DNA from 2 places in the Devosia sp. P1_H9 genome. Region 2 is predicted to be linked to the other one. Evidence: predicted binding sites of a transcription regulator. Region 2 holds the regulator's gene; the other holds the start of a gene.
The links. Region 2 encodes LexA, which represses DNA repair genes until DNA is damaged. Its sites were predicted from a motif close to TGTTCNNNNTGTGTTCNG; they were not measured.
Positions count from the first base shown of each region.

Region 1: a site for LexA is predicted at 2,920-2,937, ahead of ruvC (crossover junction endodeoxyribonuclease RuvC). Genes of this name have one in related genera too.

Region 1 is NZ_JBFUCQ010000005.1:85,307-94,709, forward strand. It holds gene AC1DYL_RS11115 (YbgC/FadM family acyl-CoA thioesterase) at 1-205, opposite strand, end outside; gene AC1DYL_RS11120 (NUDIX hydrolase) at 202-720, opposite strand; gene ruvB (Holliday junction branch migration DNA helicase RuvB) at 720-1,763, opposite strand; gene ruvA (Holliday junction branch migration protein RuvA) at 1,760-2,377, opposite strand; gene ruvC (crossover junction endodeoxyribonuclease RuvC) at 2,374-2,877, opposite strand; gene AC1DYL_RS11140 (GGDEF domain-containing protein) at 3,032-3,808, shown strand; gene AC1DYL_RS11145 (GGDEF domain-containing protein) at 3,922-4,695, shown strand; gene AC1DYL_RS11150 (VOC family protein) at 4,692-5,066, opposite strand; gene AC1DYL_RS11155 (YebC/PmpR family DNA-binding transcriptional regulator) at 5,355-6,104, opposite strand; gene AC1DYL_RS11160 (hypothetical protein) at 6,357-7,439, shown strand; gene AC1DYL_RS11165 (TIGR00282 family metallophosphoesterase) at 7,440-8,255, opposite strand; gene AC1DYL_RS11170 (5-formyltetrahydrofolate cyclo-ligase) at 8,252-8,848, opposite strand; RNA gene ssrS (6S RNA) at 8,868-9,024, opposite strand; gene AC1DYL_RS11180 (cation:proton antiporter) at 9,118-9,403, shown strand, end outside.
Region 2 is NZ_JBFUCQ010000002.1:18,540-27,942, reverse strand. It holds gene AC1DYL_RS03155 (ABC transporter substrate-binding protein) at 96-1,160, opposite strand; gene AC1DYL_RS03150 (response regulator) at 1,249-1,920, shown strand; gene AC1DYL_RS03145 (sensor histidine kinase) at 1,920-3,290, shown strand; gene AC1DYL_RS03140 (hypothetical protein) at 3,346-3,894, opposite strand; gene lexA (transcriptional repressor LexA) at 4,197-4,919, shown strand; gene AC1DYL_RS03130 (2-dehydro-3-deoxygalactonokinase) at 5,192-6,097, shown strand; gene AC1DYL_RS03125 (2-dehydro-3-deoxy-6-phosphogalactonate aldolase) at 6,104-6,715, shown strand; gene AC1DYL_RS03120 (SMP-30/gluconolactonase/LRE family protein) at 6,712-7,584, shown strand; gene AC1DYL_RS03115 (beta-galactosidase) at 7,592-9,403, shown strand, end outside.

The DNA.
Region 1 (9,403 bases), on a different contig from region 2:
CCGCCGCCTTGAAGTCGATGGTCATCGTGCGCACCGCAAAGGCGATGCCATCCTTCACCAGCTCCGAGTGATGCACGCCGCGCTCGCGCAGGAACTCGGTCCGCGCCCGCTCGAAGAAGTGCAGGTACGCCGCGTGGTAGACGTTGCCGGAGAAATCGGTGTCTTCGTAGTAGACACGGACTGCGATGTGGTTGGCGCCGCTCATGCCGCCGACCGATCGAGGAGGTGGATCGTGGTCGAGGGTATGTCACCAAGCCGCCCGCGGAGCGGCTCGGGATAGAACACGCTTGTCGCGAGCGCTTCCGCCGTCGTCGGCACCCAACGATATTCCATCTCGACCGGGCCCTCGTAACAGCGATGGCAGATATCGGTGTCGTGATAGGGGAAATCGTCGGACACTTCGATCCGGTAGTAGAGCCCGACCTCGTGGAAGACCTGCGATTTCTCGGGATAGAAAGACTCGATCACGAAGGCGAGCTGGCCGACCTCGACGGGATGGCCGAATTCCTCCTGCATCTCGCGCACCAGGGTTTCGACACTCGCCTCTGCCTGCTCGATCCGGCCACCAGGCAGGAACGTGCCGTACCCGCCCTTGATGTTCTGGATCAGCACGCGCCCGTTGCGGATGGCGATGCCGGCAGCCCGCATCTGGAAGCGGGCGGCGCCGTCATCGAAGCAGACCATGCTGTCATGGCGCAGGACAGGGCGGTGCTCGACCATCAGTTCTCTCCCTCCGGTTCCTCGAACAGGCTGCCCTGCATCCCGACGAAGCCCTGCGGCACGCCGATGCCCATATGCTGGAAGGCGAGCGCCGTCAGCATGCGGCCGCGCGGCGTGCGCTGGATGAAGCCCTGCTGGATCAGGTAGGGCTCGACGATCTCCTCCAGCGCATCGCGCGGCTCGCTGAGGGCCGCCGCGATGGTTTCGATACCCACCGGCCCGCCGCCGTAGAAATCGGCGATCACCTTGAGGTAGCGCCGGTCAAGCTGATCGAGGCCGCGCGCATCGACATCGAGCCGCAGCAGCGCCTTGTCGGCCACCGAGCGGGTGATCTCCTTGGCGCCGTCGACCAGCGCGAAATCGGTGACGCGGCGCAGCAGCCGGCCGGCGATGCGGGGCGTACCGCGGGAACGGCGGGCAACTTCCATCGCCCCATCCGGCGCCATTCCGATGCCGAGCAGCCGCGCGCCGCGCTCGACGATCTTCACCAGCTCTTCCGGGGTGTAGAAATTGAGCCGGATCGGGATGCCGAAGCGGTCGCGCAGCGGCGTTGTCAGCAGTCCGGCGCGGGTGGTGGCGCCGACGAGAGTGAACTTCGCCAGATCGATCCGCACCGAACGCGCCGCGGGCCCTTCGCCGATGATCAGGTCGAGCTGGTAGTCTTCCATCGCCGGATAGAGGATTTCCTCGATCGCCGGGTTGAGCCGGTGGATCTCGTCGATGAACAGCACGTCGCGCTCTTCGAGGTTGGTCAAGAGCGCCGCGAGGTCGCCGGCCTTGGCGATCACCGGACCCGAGGTTGCCCGGAACCCGACGCCGAGCTCCCGCGCAACGATCTGCGCCAGCGTGGTCTTGCCCAAACCCGGCGGGCCGACGAACAGCACATGGTCCAGCGCCGCGCCTCGGTGTTTCGCCGCCTGGATGAACACCTCGAGATTGGCCCGCGCCTCGGCCTGCCCGATGAACTCGGAAAAGCCCGATGGCCGCAGCGAGACATCCAGCGAGTCGTCCCGGCCGGTATGGGCGGAGGTCAGGTCGGTCACGAACTCAATTCCCTGAGCCCCAGCCGGATCAGCTTGTCGGTCGCTATCCCATCGCCGTCGCGGCCGACCACCCGCGCCACGGCGGCGGAGGCCTGCGCGCTGGAGTAGCCGAGGTTTGTCAGCGCCGAAACCGCGTCGGTGACGTTGGTCGCCGCCGCACCCTCGCCCAACGCGGCCTGCAGGCCGAGCACGCCCGCATCGATCACGCCGGCGACCGGGGCCTTGCCCTTGAGCTCGGTGACGATGCGGACGGCGAGCTTAGGACCGACGCCGTTGGCGCGGCCGATCATCGCCTTGTCCTGCAGCGCGATGGCGCTGGCGAGCTCGGATGGGGTGAGTACTGATAGGATGGCGAGTGCCACCCGGCTGCCGACCCCCTGCACCGTCATCAGCGTGCCGAACCAGGCTTTCTCGGCTTCGGTGAAGAAGCCGTAGAGCCTGATCATGTCCTCGCGGACGATCATCTCGGTATGGATCACCGCAGCGTGGCCAACCTGCGGTAGCGCCGCCAGCGTCTTGGCCGAGCAGAACGTCTCGTACACGACACCGTTGACGTCGAGATGCACGTGGTCGTCGCCGAACCCGTCGACGAGGCCCTTGAGCTTGCCGATCATGCAGGAACACTCAGCTTGCGGATGGCGCGGTGGTGCGCGTGGCAGATGGCGATGGCCAGCGCATCGGCCGCATCCGCGCCCTTGAAGGTCGCCGTCGGCAACAGGATCTTGATCATCATCTGTACCTGGGCTTTCTCGGCGTGACCGGTGCCGACGACCGATTTCTTGATCAGGTTGGCGGCATACTCGCCCACCGGCAGCCCGCGCAACGCCGGGGTCATCAGCACCACGCCACGCGCCTGGCCCAGTTGCAGCGCCGATCGCGCGCCAGCGGAGACGAACGTCTCTTCGACCGCCGCTTCCTCGGGCGCATGCTCGTCGAGCACGGCCATGATGCCGCGATGCAGGTCCACCAGCCGATCGGCCAGCGAGCCCTCCACCGGGGGCGTGATTGTGCCGCAGGCGACAAAGCCCAGACGGTTGCCGGAGCTTTCGATGATGCCCCAGCCGCAGCGCCTCAGCCCCGGATCAATCCCGATGATTCGCACCGTTTCAGCCATTCCGAAGCTTTAGGTCAGGAGCTGAATCCTACCAAGCGCTTTGTGAACGAAACGGAAACAGCTGGGGAAATAGCCGCGCATCCAACCAACCATATTAATTTGCATTCAAGCATTGCGGCTTAAGCCCATACGCATTCACTCCGGGGGCGCGGGAATGAGCGGCTTGGTATTGCCACAATCGGCATGGGGCACCGTCTGGCAGCGGACCATCCTTATCCTCTCCGTTTCCACGGTCGCGTCCTGGGTGATCTCCAACCTTGTCATGATGTCCCTCAACCAGGGCATGAATGATGTCGGCATCGTCCTCGCCCTCGGCATGCCGACCGCATTGGGTGGCCCGATCCTGCTGTTCCTGCAGATCAGGTCGGCACAGCTGCGCGAGGCCAACCGCAGGCTGGAGACGCTCGCCTCAACCGATTGGCTGACCGACTGCCTCAACCGCCGCGCCTTCACCTCGCGCGTCGGCGTGAGCCTGAGCGGGATGAGCAGCAGCGGCGCCCTGCTGATCATCGACGCCGACCACTTCAAGACGGTCAATGACCGTTTCGGCCACGAGCGCGGCGACGAGGTGCTGCAGCTGATCGCCGGCGCCATCCGCGACAGCGTGCGCGACGGCGACCTGGTCGGACGCATTGGTGGCGAGGAGTTCGGCGTTTTCCTGGAAGATGCCGGACCCGAAGTAGCCGACCTTGTCGCGGAACGCATCCGCGCCGCGGTCAACGCCCTGTTCATCACCTCGGATGGCATCGCGCAGCGCCTCTCAGTCAGCATCGGCGGCGCCGTATGCGCAGGCGATGCCGGCTTCTCAGACTTGTTCCGTATCGCCGACCGCCGCCTCTACGAGGCCAAGCACACCGGGCGCAATCGCGTCGAACTGGGCGGCAAACAGGTCGATCTAGACCTCGTCGCGCTGAACGCCGCGGTGCGCTGAAGCACTTAAATTCCGGCGATAGATAAAATCCGATCCAGCGGCTTGAGGCGATCTCAACTCGCCCGGCCTAACGTCCGCGGCTTCTGCGCAGAAGTGCTGAAGGAATGCGAGCTTTGGATTTTTCGCCCAGCGGCTGGGGCCGCGTCTTCCTCTGGACAGCGCTGGGCACGATCGGTTGCATTGCAGTCGCGCTGTTCGTCGACTCCTTCAATTTCCACAATCTCAGCCCCGAGTCGCTCCGCTGGTCGATCGCCCTCGACGTGTTCGTGCCGATGGGCCTCGCCATCCCCATGCTGTTCTTCCTGCTGAGCAAATTGCGTGAGCTCGCCATCGCCCACGAATTGCTGCGCCACCATGCGGCGACCGACAATCTAACCGAGCTGCTGAACCGTGGTGCCTTCACCCGTGAAGTGGAGGAAGCGCTGGCCGATGGCCGCTTCGCCGACGACGGCATGCGCGGCACCCTGCTCGTTATCGATGCCGACAACTTCAAGGCGATCAACGATACCTACGGCCACGACCACGGCGACGCCGCGCTGCGGCTGATCGCCAAATCGGTGCGCAGTGTGCTGCGCGCTGCCGATCTCGTCGGACGCATCGGTGGCGAGGAGTTTGCCGTCTACCTGCCCGGCACCACGCTGCTGATCGCCGAGGCCGTTGCCGAGCGGCTTCGCCTCGCGGTCTGCGAAGCCAGGTTCGCCCCCGACGGCAAGCCCTACCAGTTGACGGTGAGCGTGGGCGGCGCGGTCTACGACCGCTCCCTGCCCTTCACCGAGTTGTTCCGATTAGCCGACCAACAGCTCTATGCGGCAAAGCAGAACGGACGCAACTGCACCGCAGTCGCGTCCATCTCGCATTACGAGACGCTGCCCGCTGCAGCGGCCTAGTCGTCCGCAGCCGTCGTTGCGACTTCAACGAGGAAGCCGCCGGGGGCCTGGCAGTAGAACGTCGTCGTCCGGCTGCCGCCACGATTGAACTGCTGCACGTCGCCCGGACCGTAGCCGGCATCGACAAGTTCGGCATGCTTCAGCCGCACCTCGGCGACGCTGCCGACGAAAAAGCCGACATGGAAGTTCTTGTGGTAGGTGGCTTCGGTCTTGCCTGATGCCATGAAGTTGAGGACGAAGCCGCCCTCACCCTCCATGACGATGAAGTTGTCGTGCGCTTCGCCGACGACGGTGAAATCGAAGTGGCGCTGGAAGAACTCTGCTGCGGCCGTGACGTCGGCAACAGCAAGATTAGCGTGATTGAATTGCATGATGATGTCCTGATGGTTGCGAGAGGAAACGGTCGAACGACCGGTCTCGTGGCGCACGCGGCTCAGGGCATGAAGCTGGCGGTGAAATGTCATCGACCCATATCCCAACAAGCAGCGGGCACCCGGGGATCGGGCGCTCGTCGGCTTGCCGTGGGTCCTTCGCCTTTTGGGCGGGACAATCTCCCTCGCGGGAGGGCCGGACTCACCTTAACCGGCCTACGTTTTTTCGGCGTAACGAGCCTGAACTATTGCCCAGGCCCGGATTTGTCAAACGCTCACGCGTCAATCTTAGGCGGCGTCGATCTTGGCCATGTCTTCGTCGCTGATGTCGAAGTTGGCGTAGACGTTCTGCACATCGTCGTCCTCTTCGAGGATGCCGATCAGCTTGAGCAGCGTCGCACCCTTTTCCGCGTCCACCGGCACTTCGTTCTGCGGCTTGAAAATGAACTTGGCCGATTCTGCCTCGCCCAACACCTTCTCGAGTGCTGCCGCGACCTCGTTCAGTGCCTCGAACGAGGTGTAGATCCAGTGGCCTTCTTCATCGCTTTCGACGTCGTCGGCGCCGGCCTCGATGGCCGCTTCCATCACCTTGTCTTCCGAGCCGGCGGTGGCTGGGTAGAAGATTTCGCCGACGCGATCGAACATGAAGCCGACCGAGTTGGTTTCCCCCAGTGCGCCGCCATTCTTGGAGAAGGTCGAGCGCACGTTCGAGGCGGTGCGGTTGCGATTGTCGGTCAGCGCCTCTACGATGACGGCAACGCCGCCGGGGCCGTAGCCTTCGTAGCGGATCTCTTCGTAGTTCTCGGTGTCGGCGCCGCTCGCCTTCTTGATAGCGCGCTCGATGTTGTCGCGCGGCATCGACAGCGCGCGAGCGTTGCTGACTGCGAGGCGCAGGCGCGAATTGAACGCCGGGTCCGGCACGCCGAGCTTGGCAGCCACGGTGATTTCACGAGCGAGTTTCGAAAACACCTTCGAGCGAGCCGCGTCGGACTTGCCCTTGCGGTGCATGATGTTCTTGGCGTGCGAATGGCCGGCCATGCGGTCACCCCTGTTGGCATGTGTGTCGGTGGTGGGCGGTTATAGGGGCGGCCGCGGCGAAAATAAAGTGTGCGCGCGATGTCGGAACGCACCCGCCTAGAATGGGCGCTCCATGCCAAGACATCCCGCCATTCCAACGGAAATCAAAATGTGAACCCGCGATAAATGCGGATATCACCGCCCGTTCAGTCACGAACCTGCAAGGTCCGTTCATCCAATGCGGCAATGGCGCCGCCAAGAAGAGAGCTTGAGATGGACGCCCTTAAGAGATTTTCGCTCGCCGCACTGGCGGCAATACTGGTGGCCGGCGCCGCGCCTGCCTTCGCGCAGACACGCACCGACCCGGAACCGGATCGCCCGAGGGTCGAGGATGGCGATCACGGTGACTCCGAGACTGCCCGCGCCCAGGAGGGACGCCTGCCCAAGTCCACGGAGGGTATCAGGTGCCTCGTCAAGGAAGGGCATGGCGGCCTAGCGGTCAGCGTCGTCAACGGGACGGGAAAGGTGATCCCGGCTGGCACGATAGTCATGTTCTACATGCAGCCTGGCAATATCCAGAAGCTGTTCAAGCTTGAGGCGGACTGGGCGCCCGGAAAGCCGATCGAAGTACCGCTCAAGGGTGTTCAAGTATCTGCCGATTCCACCTGCGCTGTGAAGGTGGCCCCGCCTGCCAACGAACCGACCGAAACGCCGGACGACTTGCCGGAGACGCCGAGCAATCCCCTGGAGACGCCCGATGATCCGCCAGAGCCGTCTCAGGTGGGTGAAGTCGGTTGCAAGGTGATTACTGGTCCGCCCCCGTTCGAGGCCACGCTCGACTTCAAAAATATCGGCCAATACAATCTGCCAGCCGGAACCAAGGTGATGACCGTGATGCCGGACGGCAGTATCCACGAGTTCGTACTCTACACCGATTGGCTTCCCGGCGGGAATTGGGGTCTCGAATGGCCCGGTGGCTTCCCCGATGATTTCCAGTGCGAGTTCACGGTAATCTTCCCCGATAGTCCGCCGGTCTGGCCGGAGAACAAATATGAGACTGGCGACACCGGGCCGCTCCCGGGCTTCCCCGAGGGCGTGGTGATGTCTGCAAGTTGCGAGGTCGTCGCACATTCACAAGTGAGTCTGGTCAACAGCGGCAATGTTCCCTGGCCGGCCGGCACGTATTTCGAGGTTACGCTACCCGACGGGACGGTCTACACCTACACAGCGCCTCCGGTCGTGCCGGGGGGAGACATGGGAATACCAGACGAAGTCATCTATCCCAATGGAATGCCAGAGGATGGCCAGTTTCTACCCGACGACTGGACCTGCCAGATCAACATGGTACTGCCCTGATCAGAACGCCGGCTCGACCTGGGCCAGCGAACCACCCACCCGGACGGGCGACAGCTTAGCGACGAGACCGGTCCTTGGATCGGTCTCGATCGCTATTCCGCTCAGCGTCGCCTCACCATCCGCCGGGGTGAACCTGCCGGTGGCGATGCCGGTGAGGAAGCGGTTGAGCGGTTCGTCGACCTCGACGCCGATCACTGAGTCGTAGTCGCCGCACATGCCGGCATCGGCCATTAGCGCCGTGCCGCCCTTGAGGATGCGGTGATCGGCGGTGGGGATGTGGGTGTGGGTGCCGACGACAAGGCTGACCTTGCCGTCGAGGAAGTGCCCCATCGCCTGGATTTCCGAGGTCGCCTCGGTGTGGAAATCGAGGATGATCGCATCGGCCTGCTCGCCGAGCGGACAGGCGGCGACCGCGGCCTCGACGGCGCGGAACGGATCGTCGACCGGATCCATGAACACCCGGCCCTGCGCGTTGATCACCAGCACCCGGTGCCCGGCGCGGCTTTCATAGAGATTGGCACCGCGTCCGGGCGTGCCCGGAGCGAGGTTGACCGGCCGCAGCAGCGTCGGCTCGCGGGCGATGTATGTCAGTGTGTCGCGCTGGTCGAAGGCGTGGTCGCCCAGCGTCACGACGTCGGCGCCGGCAGCCTTAATCTCGGCGAAGTGCCCTTCGGTCAGCCCGCGCCCATGGCTGGCGTTCTCGCCGTTGATCACCACGAAATCGAACTTGTGCTTGTCGACCAGCCCGGCAAGGCGGTCGGAAACGGCGTCCCGGCCGGACTTGCCGACCACGTCGCCCAGGAACAGGACTCTCACGTAACCGGCGCCTTTTTGTCGAAGTTGCGGACGCCCTGTTCAGTCACGATAGCGTCGAGCGGCACATCGTGCGCCTCGCGCGGGATCAAATCCACCTCCTGCAGCGCAAAGGCGAAGCCAATGAGCCTTGGCCGCTTCGGCAGCGCGGCCAGTGTCCGGTCGTAATACCCGCCGCCGTAGCCAAGGCGGGTGCCGTGCTTGTCGAAGCCGAGGAGCGGCATGAGGATGACGTCGGGCGCGGCGCGCGGCGCTTCCTCCGCCGGGGCGAGCGTTCCGAAACCGGCTTCGTAAAGCGGCGCGCCGTCTTCCCAGAGCCGAAGCTCGAGCGGCTGCTCGTCGCCCAGCACCACCGGCAGGCACACTGGCTGGCCGGCATCCATCAGCCGGGCCACCACCGATTTCACGTCCATCTCGTCACGGATCGGCCAGTAGCCTGCGACCACTTCGCCCTTCTCGATGGGCACGGCATCGAAGAAATGCAGCATGGCCGCATGGGCCGCCTCGTTGCGCAGGGACGGATGGAAGGCCGCTCGATTCTTGTGCGCTACGGCTCGGAGCGCCGCTTTCGCCTCTTCGATCTTTGCGTCGCTCATGGGGCTTTCTGGCGAAGAATTAGGTGCCGCCCTGGCCGTGGGATACAGATCCTGGGAACCTACTTACGTAGGTGGGCGCCGTGTGTCCGAACCCACGGGTCCGAACGGTGACAGCTCCCTTAAGGATCAGTACGGCCCCAGGGAAATAAGATCCAACACGCACCGGGCAGCCTATTCAATATAGGGCGCACAGCGCGCCAACGCCAAGCGCTTCTTTCCTTTTCCACGTCCCCGCCTATATCAGGCGGGCAAGGGCACAGGGGCGACGCATGGTTTCACAGATCCTCTTGGTGATGATCGCGGCCATAGCCGTCACCATTATCGCCGAGCGACGCAGCATCCAGGCGCCGCTGCTGCTGGCGCTGGTCGGCCTCGCCGCCTCATTCGTTCCCGGACTGCCGCGGCTGGAACTCGAGCCCGAGATCATCCTCACCGTCGTGCTGCCGCCGCTGCTCTATTCGGCCGCGACGGAATTCTCGTTCGTCAGCTTCATCAAGCGGCTGGGGTCGATCGTGAACCTCGGCGTGGTGCTGGTGCTGGTCACCACCTCCGTCG
Region 2 (9,403 bases):
AACTGCGGGGTCCTCCCAGACTCCTCAGCCGGACGCTCTTACGCCTCGGCTAGCGTGGACCAGACCACACGAAGCTGTCGCGAACCTGTCGCTGCCTATTGGATGCTGAGCGCGTCGTTCCAGCGCCGGATCAGCCGGGCGCGTTTCACCTGGTCGAGATAGACCATCAGCCCGGGGCTCACCGGCACGGGCCGCAACTGGTTGCCGAGCGCCTGCTGCATGGCATTGGCGGTGTTGTCGCCGGTGACGTTGGGGTTGAGCGCGGCGATCTGCAGCTGCTGCGCCATGATCGTCTGCCCCTCGGCCGACATGAAGAACGCCAGGTAGCGGCGGCCGAGATCGGGGTTGGCCGCGGCCTTCGGCACCAGCCCGATGCGGGAGGTGACGATGGTGTAGTCGGCGGGGAGGATGATGCCGAGATCGGGGTTCCGGGCCGCGGTCTCGGCGGCGTAGGAGCCAAGAATGTTGTAGCCGAAGACGAACCGGCCATCGGCCACGCGATCAACGATCGCCGAGGTGGTCGAGTAGAGTTTTACGCCGGCCGCGCCCATGGCCCCGACAAGCGTCCAGAGGTCGGAATACTGCTCCTGGTCGCGCGAAAAGAACATGAAGCCGACGCCGGATCGCTCGATGTCGTAAGTGCCGATCCGGCCGTGGATCGTGTCCGCATTGGCCTTGAGGTACTGGATCAGCTCCGCCCGCGTCGAGGGTGGCTTCGATCCGGCAAAGCTCGGCTTGTGGTAGATGAACACAGCCGGCTCATAGGTCAGCGCGTAGGCCGTGTTGCGCCAGTTGGCCCAGCGCGGCCAACTGGCTGACAGCGGTAGGCTGCTCTCCTGCGCATAACCGTCGTTCGCGAGCTTGACCTGCAGGTCCATCGACGAAGAGAACGCGAAATCTGCAGTGGGGGCACCGGCATCGGTCTCGGCCACCACGCGATCGTAGATGTCGACGGTCTGCAGGTCCTCATAGGCCACTGCGATGTCGCGATTGGCGGCCTGGAACGCCGCGATCATCGGCCGAGCCAGCGGCTCGTCGAGCGACGAGTAGACCGTGACAGTCCGGTTGCCGACCGCATCGTCGAGCGCCGGATAGACCTTCGCCTCCTGGGCCAAGGCGGGCGTTGCGACGAGGACGAGAATGGCGAGAAGTCGGAGCATTTCCGGACCATGCCCGCCCCCTGCCCGCTCCACAAGGGCTATGGGCAACGCCGCGCCGTCAAACTACCGTGCGGTCGGGGAGCCAATGATGCGCATCTTGGTGGTCGAAGACAACCGGACCCTGGCCGACGGCCTTGCCGTCGTCCTGCGGGTCGCCGGCTACGCGGTGGATGTCGTTCATGACGGCATCTCCGCCGATGCCGTGCTGTCGACGGAAACATTCGATCTCGTCGTGCTCGACCTCAGCCTGCCCGAAATGGACGGGCTCGACGTCCTGCGCCGCATGCGGGCCCGTCGCAACGCCTCCTCCGTACTGATCCTCACCGCTCGCGGCGCCCTCGACGAGCGGGTGCGCGGCCTCGACCTCGGTGCCGACGATTACATGACCAAGCCGTTCGAAGTGTCGGAACTGGAAGCGCGCATCCGCGTGCTGCTGCGCCGGCAGGCCGGGCTGCACAACTCGAGCATCGCCTTCGGCAACATCGAACTCGACACCTTGTCGCGCACCCTCTCGGCGTTTGGGCAGACCCTCGACATGCCGGCCCGCGAACTCAGCGTGCTTGAGACCCTGCTGCGCAGGGCCGGCAAGGTGGTCGCCAAGCAATCGATCATTGAATCGCTGGCCGCCTTCGACGATGACCTCAGCGAGAACGCCGTGGAACAGTACATCTCGCGCCTGCGCCGCCGCCTCGCTCCCTATGCGCTCACCGTGCGGGTCGCCCGCGGCCTCGGCTATTACCTCGATCGGATCGCCGACTGATGGTGCGCCCCTACTCGCTGCGCCGGCGCCTGCTGCTGTGGCTGATGATCGCGTTGCTGGCTGTCGCCGCGCTCGCGGTGGTCGATACCTGGCGCGAGGCCAAGGACACCGCAACCTCGCTCTCGGACCGCGTCCTCGCCGGCTCTGTCCTCGCCATCGCCGAGCGGGTGATCGTCACCGAGGATGGCGCGCTCGAGGTCGACGTGCCCTATGTCGCCCTGGAGATGCTGACTTCGGCGGCGCAGGACCGGGTCTTCTACCGCGTCGACGGTCCGGAGGGCTTCATCACGGGCTATCAGACCCTGCCGACCTCTGATGCAGCGACGGCCGACATCGCCTATTCGGACGCCAGCTTCCGCGGTGAGCCGATCCGCGTGGCCGTGCTGCGACGCGCAGCATCCTCCGGCGTCAGCGCCATCCCGTTCACGGTCACTGTCGCCGAGACCACCATCGCCCGCACGCAGTTGACCCAGACCCTGCTCCTCCGCTCTGCCATTCGCCTTGCGCTGCTCATCCTCGCCGCCGCGGTGATCCTCTGGCTGGCCGTCGGTTTCTCGCTCGCCCCACTCTATCGCCTCCGCGACGCCATCTCGCGGCGGGCCCTCGATGACCTCAGCCCCATCGAACAGGAGGTTCCCCGCGAGGTGCAGGGCCTGGTCGACACGATCAACTCGTTCATGACGCGGCTGTCGTCAGCTCTCGATGCCCTGCGCCATTTCACCGGCAATGCCAGCCATCAGCTCCGCACGCCGCTCACCATCATCCGCACTCAGTTGGCGCTGGCGCTCCGCGCCGATAGCCCTGCCGCGGCACGGGAGGCGGCCCGCACCGCCGATGCCGCGGTGGTGCACGCCGAGCGCGTCCTCGCGCAACTGCTGCTCCTCGCCAGGATCGACGAGGCTGCGTCCGATCGGCTGCAGTTCCAGGTTGTCGATCTGTTCGAGCTCGCCCGGGAGCGCACAGGCGACTATGTCGTCCGGGCCCATGCCGCCGACATCGATCTTGGCCTCGAGGGCGAAGGACCGGCGCTGGTCCGCGGCGACCCGATGCTGCTCGGTGAACTGCTGAGCAACCTCATCGAGAACGCCATCGCCTACGCCGGACCTGGTTCTGAAGCGACGGTTGGCGTCGCCACAGGGGACCGCGTGGTGGTGCTGCAGGTGGCCGACACCGGCAAGGGCGTCGCCGCCGAGCAGCTGGCGGCAGTGCGCAAGCGCTTCAGCCGCGGCAACAGCGACAAGCCCGGAGCCGGCCTTGGGCTGCCCATAGTCGAAGAGATCGCGGGTCTGCTCGGTGGCGAACTGACGGTTGCATCGCAGCCTGGCAAAGGCTTCAGCGTGCAGCTTACCCTACCGGCCGAGCCGCAATAGTCCGGCCGTGGCGCGCGCCGACCAATGCGCCGGCACGCGCCAGTCAATCCCGTCGTCAGTGCACGGGGATCATCAGGTGGGCATAGGGAGTGTTTGGCCACATCACATAGGGCTGGGTGTGGTCGGGATGTTCTTCCTTGGGATAGCCGGCCAGCATCTCGTCTGCGACGTTGAAGATCATGACGTGCGGCCCATCGACCATCCAGTCGTGACCTGCAGGCGGCGCGGTCGCGAACGGATCCACGTTGTCGGGCGCCGACTCGCCCTGCAGCATGTAGCCGAAACCGACCACGCCCTCGGGTGGGTCCTTCTTCTCGCTATATGCCGTCAACCACGCCATGCCTCCGGCATCGACGCATATTGGATCATTGGTGGGCGAAGCCAGGTTGTCCGGCATGCAGGTAAAGCCGTTCGTTCCCTCCTTGAGCGTCTTCATCTGCATCTGAGCATCGAAGTTCACGACCGTGGCATTCTGGCCCACCGCCACCGGCGCTGCCGACAGCGCGTTGGCGACCAATTCCGCATCGGTCATTTCGGCCGCCACGGTGGGGCTGAGCAAGATCCCCAGGATCATTGCGGATATGGCATAACGGCTTGACTTCATAGACATGTTTTCCTCCTCAGAAACAGTCCAGTTCACTGGCCCGTGGAAACGAGCACAGCTCCAGCTGAGAAGGTTGGGGTGTGCGGGTTCGACACGCCAATCTCTCGACGGTATGCCCTGGTGGACAGCAGGTCAACGAAACGCAAGGCCTCGACGTCGAGAGGATTTCGCGGCCACGCGTCCTCTCTTTCGGCGCGTCAGGAGCGCCATCGTAACGCAATATTCATCGTCCGATTGCAGAACATAACTGGAACACGTATAACACGTTCAGTCTTTGTTCCGATTCTGCTCACGGGGCCGCCATGCTGACGCGCAAGCAACACGAACTTCTGATGTTCATCCACGAGCGGATGAAAGAATCCGGCATCCCACCCTCGTTCGACGAGATGAAGGATGCGCTCGATCTTCGCAGCAAGTCGGGCATTCACCGGCTGATCACTGCGCTCGAGGAGCGCGGCTTCATCCGGCGCCTGCCCAACCGGGCCCGGGCGCTCGAGGTGATCAAACTGCCGGACTCGATGAATCCATCGCTCGGCGGCCGCAAGGCGCGCTTCGAGCCGAGCGTCATCGAGGGTAATCTTGGCCGGGTCGCGACCCCGCCGGCACGCCCCGCGGCTCAGGTGGCCAACGCCGACGCCTACCGCGCGGTCACCGTCCCGGTGATGGGCCGGATCGCCGCCGGCACTCCGATCGAGGCCATCCAGACCCACAGCCATTCCATCATGGTGCCGCCCGAGATGCTCGGTGCGGGTGAACATTATGCCCTGGAAGTGCGCGGCGATTCGATGATCGATGCCGGGATTTTCGATGGCGACACCGTGCTCATCAAGAAACAGGACGCCGCTTCGACCGGTGAGATCGTCGTCGCCCTCGTAGATGACGAGGAGGCGACGCTGAAGCGGCTGCGCCGTCGCGGCAACTCGGTAGCGCTCGAGGCCGCCAACCCAGCCTACGAAACCCGCATCTTCCCGCCCGACCGGGTGAAGGTGCAGGGCCGCCTGGTTGGCCTGCTCCGCAAGTACTGAACTCCTGACCTGCCGCCAATCGGGTCTTCGGGCCGGCTGCCTCAGCCGGCCCTTTTTCTTATGAATCCGGACGCTGCGGACAACAATTGCACTAGGGCTGGGCTGGCAAAGACGTTACGTTCCGCGCCGCTGGCAGCAAGTGGCGCATCGGATCTGAGGCGCCGCCTGCGAGCGGCTTTCGCGATCATACCAGGAGAGTGGACCACCTTCCCGATTGCGATGTAGCGGCATGGCTTGATGCGCGGCAAACTGGCGGCGCAAGGGAGAGGGTTTTGGCAGGACAGGTCGAATGGGTCGCCGTCGATTGGGGCACCTCCAATCTGCGGGCATGGGGAATAGATTCCGCCGGTGAGATCGCCTTCTCCCGCTCATCGCCGGACGGCATGGGCCGTCTCAGTCGCGAGCAATACCCCGATGTGCTGACCTCACTGCTCAACGGCGTCGCCGATGACGTCGAGGACGTACTGATCTGCGGCATGGCGGGCGCGCGGCAGGGCTGGATCGAGGCCCCCTATCTCGACGCCCCCGCCGAACTCGGTCGCATCGCTGCCGGCGCCGTTGCGCCCGACATGCCCGGCCCGCACAACCCGCGCATCCTGCCTGGCGTCTGCCTCCGCGATCTGGGTGCGGAGGACGTGATGCGCGGCGAGGAAACCCAATTGCTTGGGCTCTCGGCACTGATCCCCAACTTCTCCGGCCTCGCGGTTATGCCGGGCACCCACAGCAAGTGGGCGCTGCTTTCCGGCACCAAGCTGGAGCGCTTCTCCAGCGCTATGACCGGCGAGATCTTCGAGCTGCTGCGCACCCACTCGGTGCTGCGCCATTCGCTCGGTGGTGAGCTCGAGGGCGAAGATCGTGATGTCGGCTTCGCTGCCGGTCTCGACCAGGGGCTCGAGCGCCCCCAGCGCTTGACCGCGACGCTGTTCAAGGTCCGCGCCGGCTCCCTGCTGTCGGGCCGCAGCCCGGCATGGTGTGCCGGTTTCCTCTCGGGCCTGTTGATCGGCGCCGAGATCGGGGGCCAGCGCGACTGGATCGGCGAGGCGGAGATTCCGCTGGTGGGCAGTGTCGGCCTTTGCGGGTTGTACCAGATGGGCTTTGAACGGCTCGGCGCCCGGACCCGCATCGTCGATGCGACCGACGCCACCCTCGCCGGACTCAAGGCAGCAAGACAGGCATAGAAGTTCATGGACCACCGCCACATCATCGCGATCCTTCGCGGCATCACGCCTCCCGAAACCCTCGAAGTTTGCGACGCCCTCGTGCTCGCCGGCATCACCATGATCGAGGTCCCACTCAATTCGCCCGAAGCGCTGCGCTCGATCGAAGACGCCGCCAAGGCCTTCGACGGTCGCGCCCTGGTCGGTGCGGGCACGGTGCTGAACCGCGCCGATGTCGACGCGGTCGCCGATGCGGGCGGCCGGTTCGTTGTGTCGCCGGACACCAACCCGGCAGTTATCGGCGCCACAATCGAGCGCGGCATGACCTCGTACCCGGGTGTGTTCTCGCCCACCGACGCGTTCACCGCTATCCGCTCCGGCGCCACAGGCCTCAAGTTTTTCCCCGCCGAAGTGCTTGGCCCCAAGGGCATCAAGGCGATGAAGGCGGTGCTGCCGCCGGCTATCCCGCTCTACGCCGTCGGAGGCGCCAACCCCGACAATTTCGCCGAGTACTTCGCGGCCGGCTGCGCCGGCTTCGGGCTCGGCACCTACATTTTCAAGCCCGGCATGTCGGCCGCCGATGTGGCATCGCGCGCCACCACCGCCGTCGCCGCCTATGATCAGGGAAGACCACGATGAACTCGAAGGCCGAACTGTTCGTCGATAGCCGCTGCGAGCTGGGCGAAGGCCCGTTCTGGAACCCCTTGCTCGAACGCCTGTTCTGGTTCGATATCCTCAACCAGACCATGCTGAGCGCCGGCACCGACGGCCACATCGTCGACCGCATTACCTTCAAGGACACGGTCAGCGCCGGTGCCGTGATCGACAAGGACACGCTCGGCATCGTGCAGTCGGGCGCCCTGCTCCGCTACGATTTTGCCTCCGACACGAGCACCGTGATCGCCGAGATCGAGGAGGACGTTCCGACCAACCGGACCAATGACAGCCGTGTCGATCGCACCGGGGGCTTCTGGATCGGCACGATGGGCCGGAAGGCCGAGGCGGGGGTCGGTGGCGTCTATCAGTACCGCGCCGGACAGACCACCAAGGTCATCGAGAACATCCGCATCCCCAACTCGATCTGCTTCTCCCCCGACGGGCGCACGGCCTACTTCACCGACGCCGGCAAGATGATTGTCCGCTGCGCCCTCGATCCGGCAACCGGCCAGCCGACGGGACCATGGGAGGACTTCTTCACCATGGAAGGGCCGGGCGGCGCCGACGGCTCGGTGGTCGATTCCGAAGGCTACCTCTGGAACGCCCGCTGGGGTGGCGGCAAGGTCATCCGCATCTCCCCTGACGGCAAGCTGGACAAGGTGGTCGAGGTTCCCGGCGTCAGCCAGGTGAGCTGCCCCGCCTTTGGCGGCAGCGACCTCAAGACCCTCTACATCACCACCGCGCGCGAGCATATGACGCCCGAGCAACTCGAAGTCGAGCCGCATGCCGGCAGCGTCTTCGCCGTGGCGCTCGACGTCCCCGGCATCGCCGAACCTTTCCTCAAACTCTGAGTCTAACGTGTCTTTTCCCGCTATCGGCGTCTGCTATTACCCCGAACACTGGTCCGTCGAGCAATGGGATGACGACGCCCGCCGCATGGCGGAGGTCGGCATCGAATATGTCCGCATCGGCGAGTTTGCCTGGTCCCGCCTCGAGCCGCGACCGAACGAGCTGGATTTCGGCTGGCTGGTTGCGGCAATGGACGTGCTCGACAAGCACGGGCTCAAGGTCATCGTCGGCACGCCCACGGCGACTCCGCCCCGCTGGCTGATCGACAAGATGCCCGACATGCTGGCGGTCGATCGCGACGGCCGGCCGCGCGGCTTCGGCTCCCGCCGGCACTACGATTTCTCGCACCTGGGCTATCGGCGCGAATGCGCCCGCATCACCCGGTTGCTGATCGACCATGTCGGCCAGCACAAGGCACTCGCCGGCTGGCAGACCGATAACGAGTACGGCTGCCACGACACGGTACACTCCTACTCGCACGCCGCAGCCATGGGTTTCCGGCTCTGGCTGAAGGACAAGTACAAGACCATCGAGGCGCTGAACGTCGCCTGGGGCAATGTCTTCTGGTCGATGGAGTACAACAACTTCGAGCAGATCGATCCGCCGAACCTCACGGTGACCGAGGCCGCGCCGGCTGCCTGCCTCGACTTTCGCCGCTATTCGTCGGCGCAGGTCGCCGCGTTCAACAAGACGCAGTACGACCTGATGAAGGCGGCGCGTCCAGACCTGCCGGTGATCCACAATTTCATGTCGCGCTCGACCGAGTTCGACCACTACGAACTGGCCGAGACGCTCGACGTCGCGAGCTGGGACTCCTATCCGCTGGGACATCTGGAGGGCGTTCCGGAGCCCGAGGAAAGCAAGATTCCGTACTTCCGGCAGGGCGACCCCGACAATTCTGGACTGCACCATGATCTCTACCGCGCCGTGGGCCATGGCCGCTGGTGGATCATGGAGCAGCAGCCCGGACCGGTGAACTGGGCCGACTACAACCCCGATCCCCTGCCCGGCATGGCGAGGCTCTGGGCCTGGGAGGCTTTCGCGCACGGGGCGGAGGTGGTGAGCTACTTCCGCTGGCGGCAGGCCCCGTTCGCGCAGGAGCAGATGCATGCCGGGCTCTTGCGGCCCGATAGCGTGCCGACGCCCGGCTACCATGAAGCCAAGCAGGTGGCACGGGAGCTGAAGGAGCTGGGTTTCGATGGCGAGGCGCGGAAAGGCCGCGTCGCAATCGTCTTCGACTACCAGAGCGAGTGGGCCTGGCGCATCCAGCCGCAAGCCAAGGGTTTCACGCACCACCAGCACGTGCGCAACGTCTACGTGCCGCTGCGGAAGCGCGGCATCGACGTCGACATCCTGCCGCCCTCGACCACCGACTTCTCAGGCTACGACCTGGTGGTCATCCCGGCGCTGTTCGCTTGGAACGATGCCCTGCGGACGGCAATCGAGAACTTCGATGGCCACCTGCTGATCGGTCCGCGCACGGGCTCGAAGACCCAGAACTTCTCGATCCCTGCCGGCCTCGGTCCCGACCTGCCGCAGAACCTGCTCGACGCCAAGGTAGCCCGCGTCGACAGCACCGATCCGCGGCGCACCGTCTCGGTGAAGGGTGGCGGGGCCGTCGGCCATTGGCGCGAACGGCTCGATACCCGCGCCCAGATCGTCATCGAGGACGAGGAGGATTTCCCGGTGCTCGTGGCGCAGGGAAAGCTCAACTACCTCGCCGCGAGCGGCGATCGGGCACTGATGCAGCGCATCATCGACCACCTGCTTGCCGAAGCTGAGGTGCCGACGCTGAACCTGCCTGCCGGCGTGCGCTGCCGG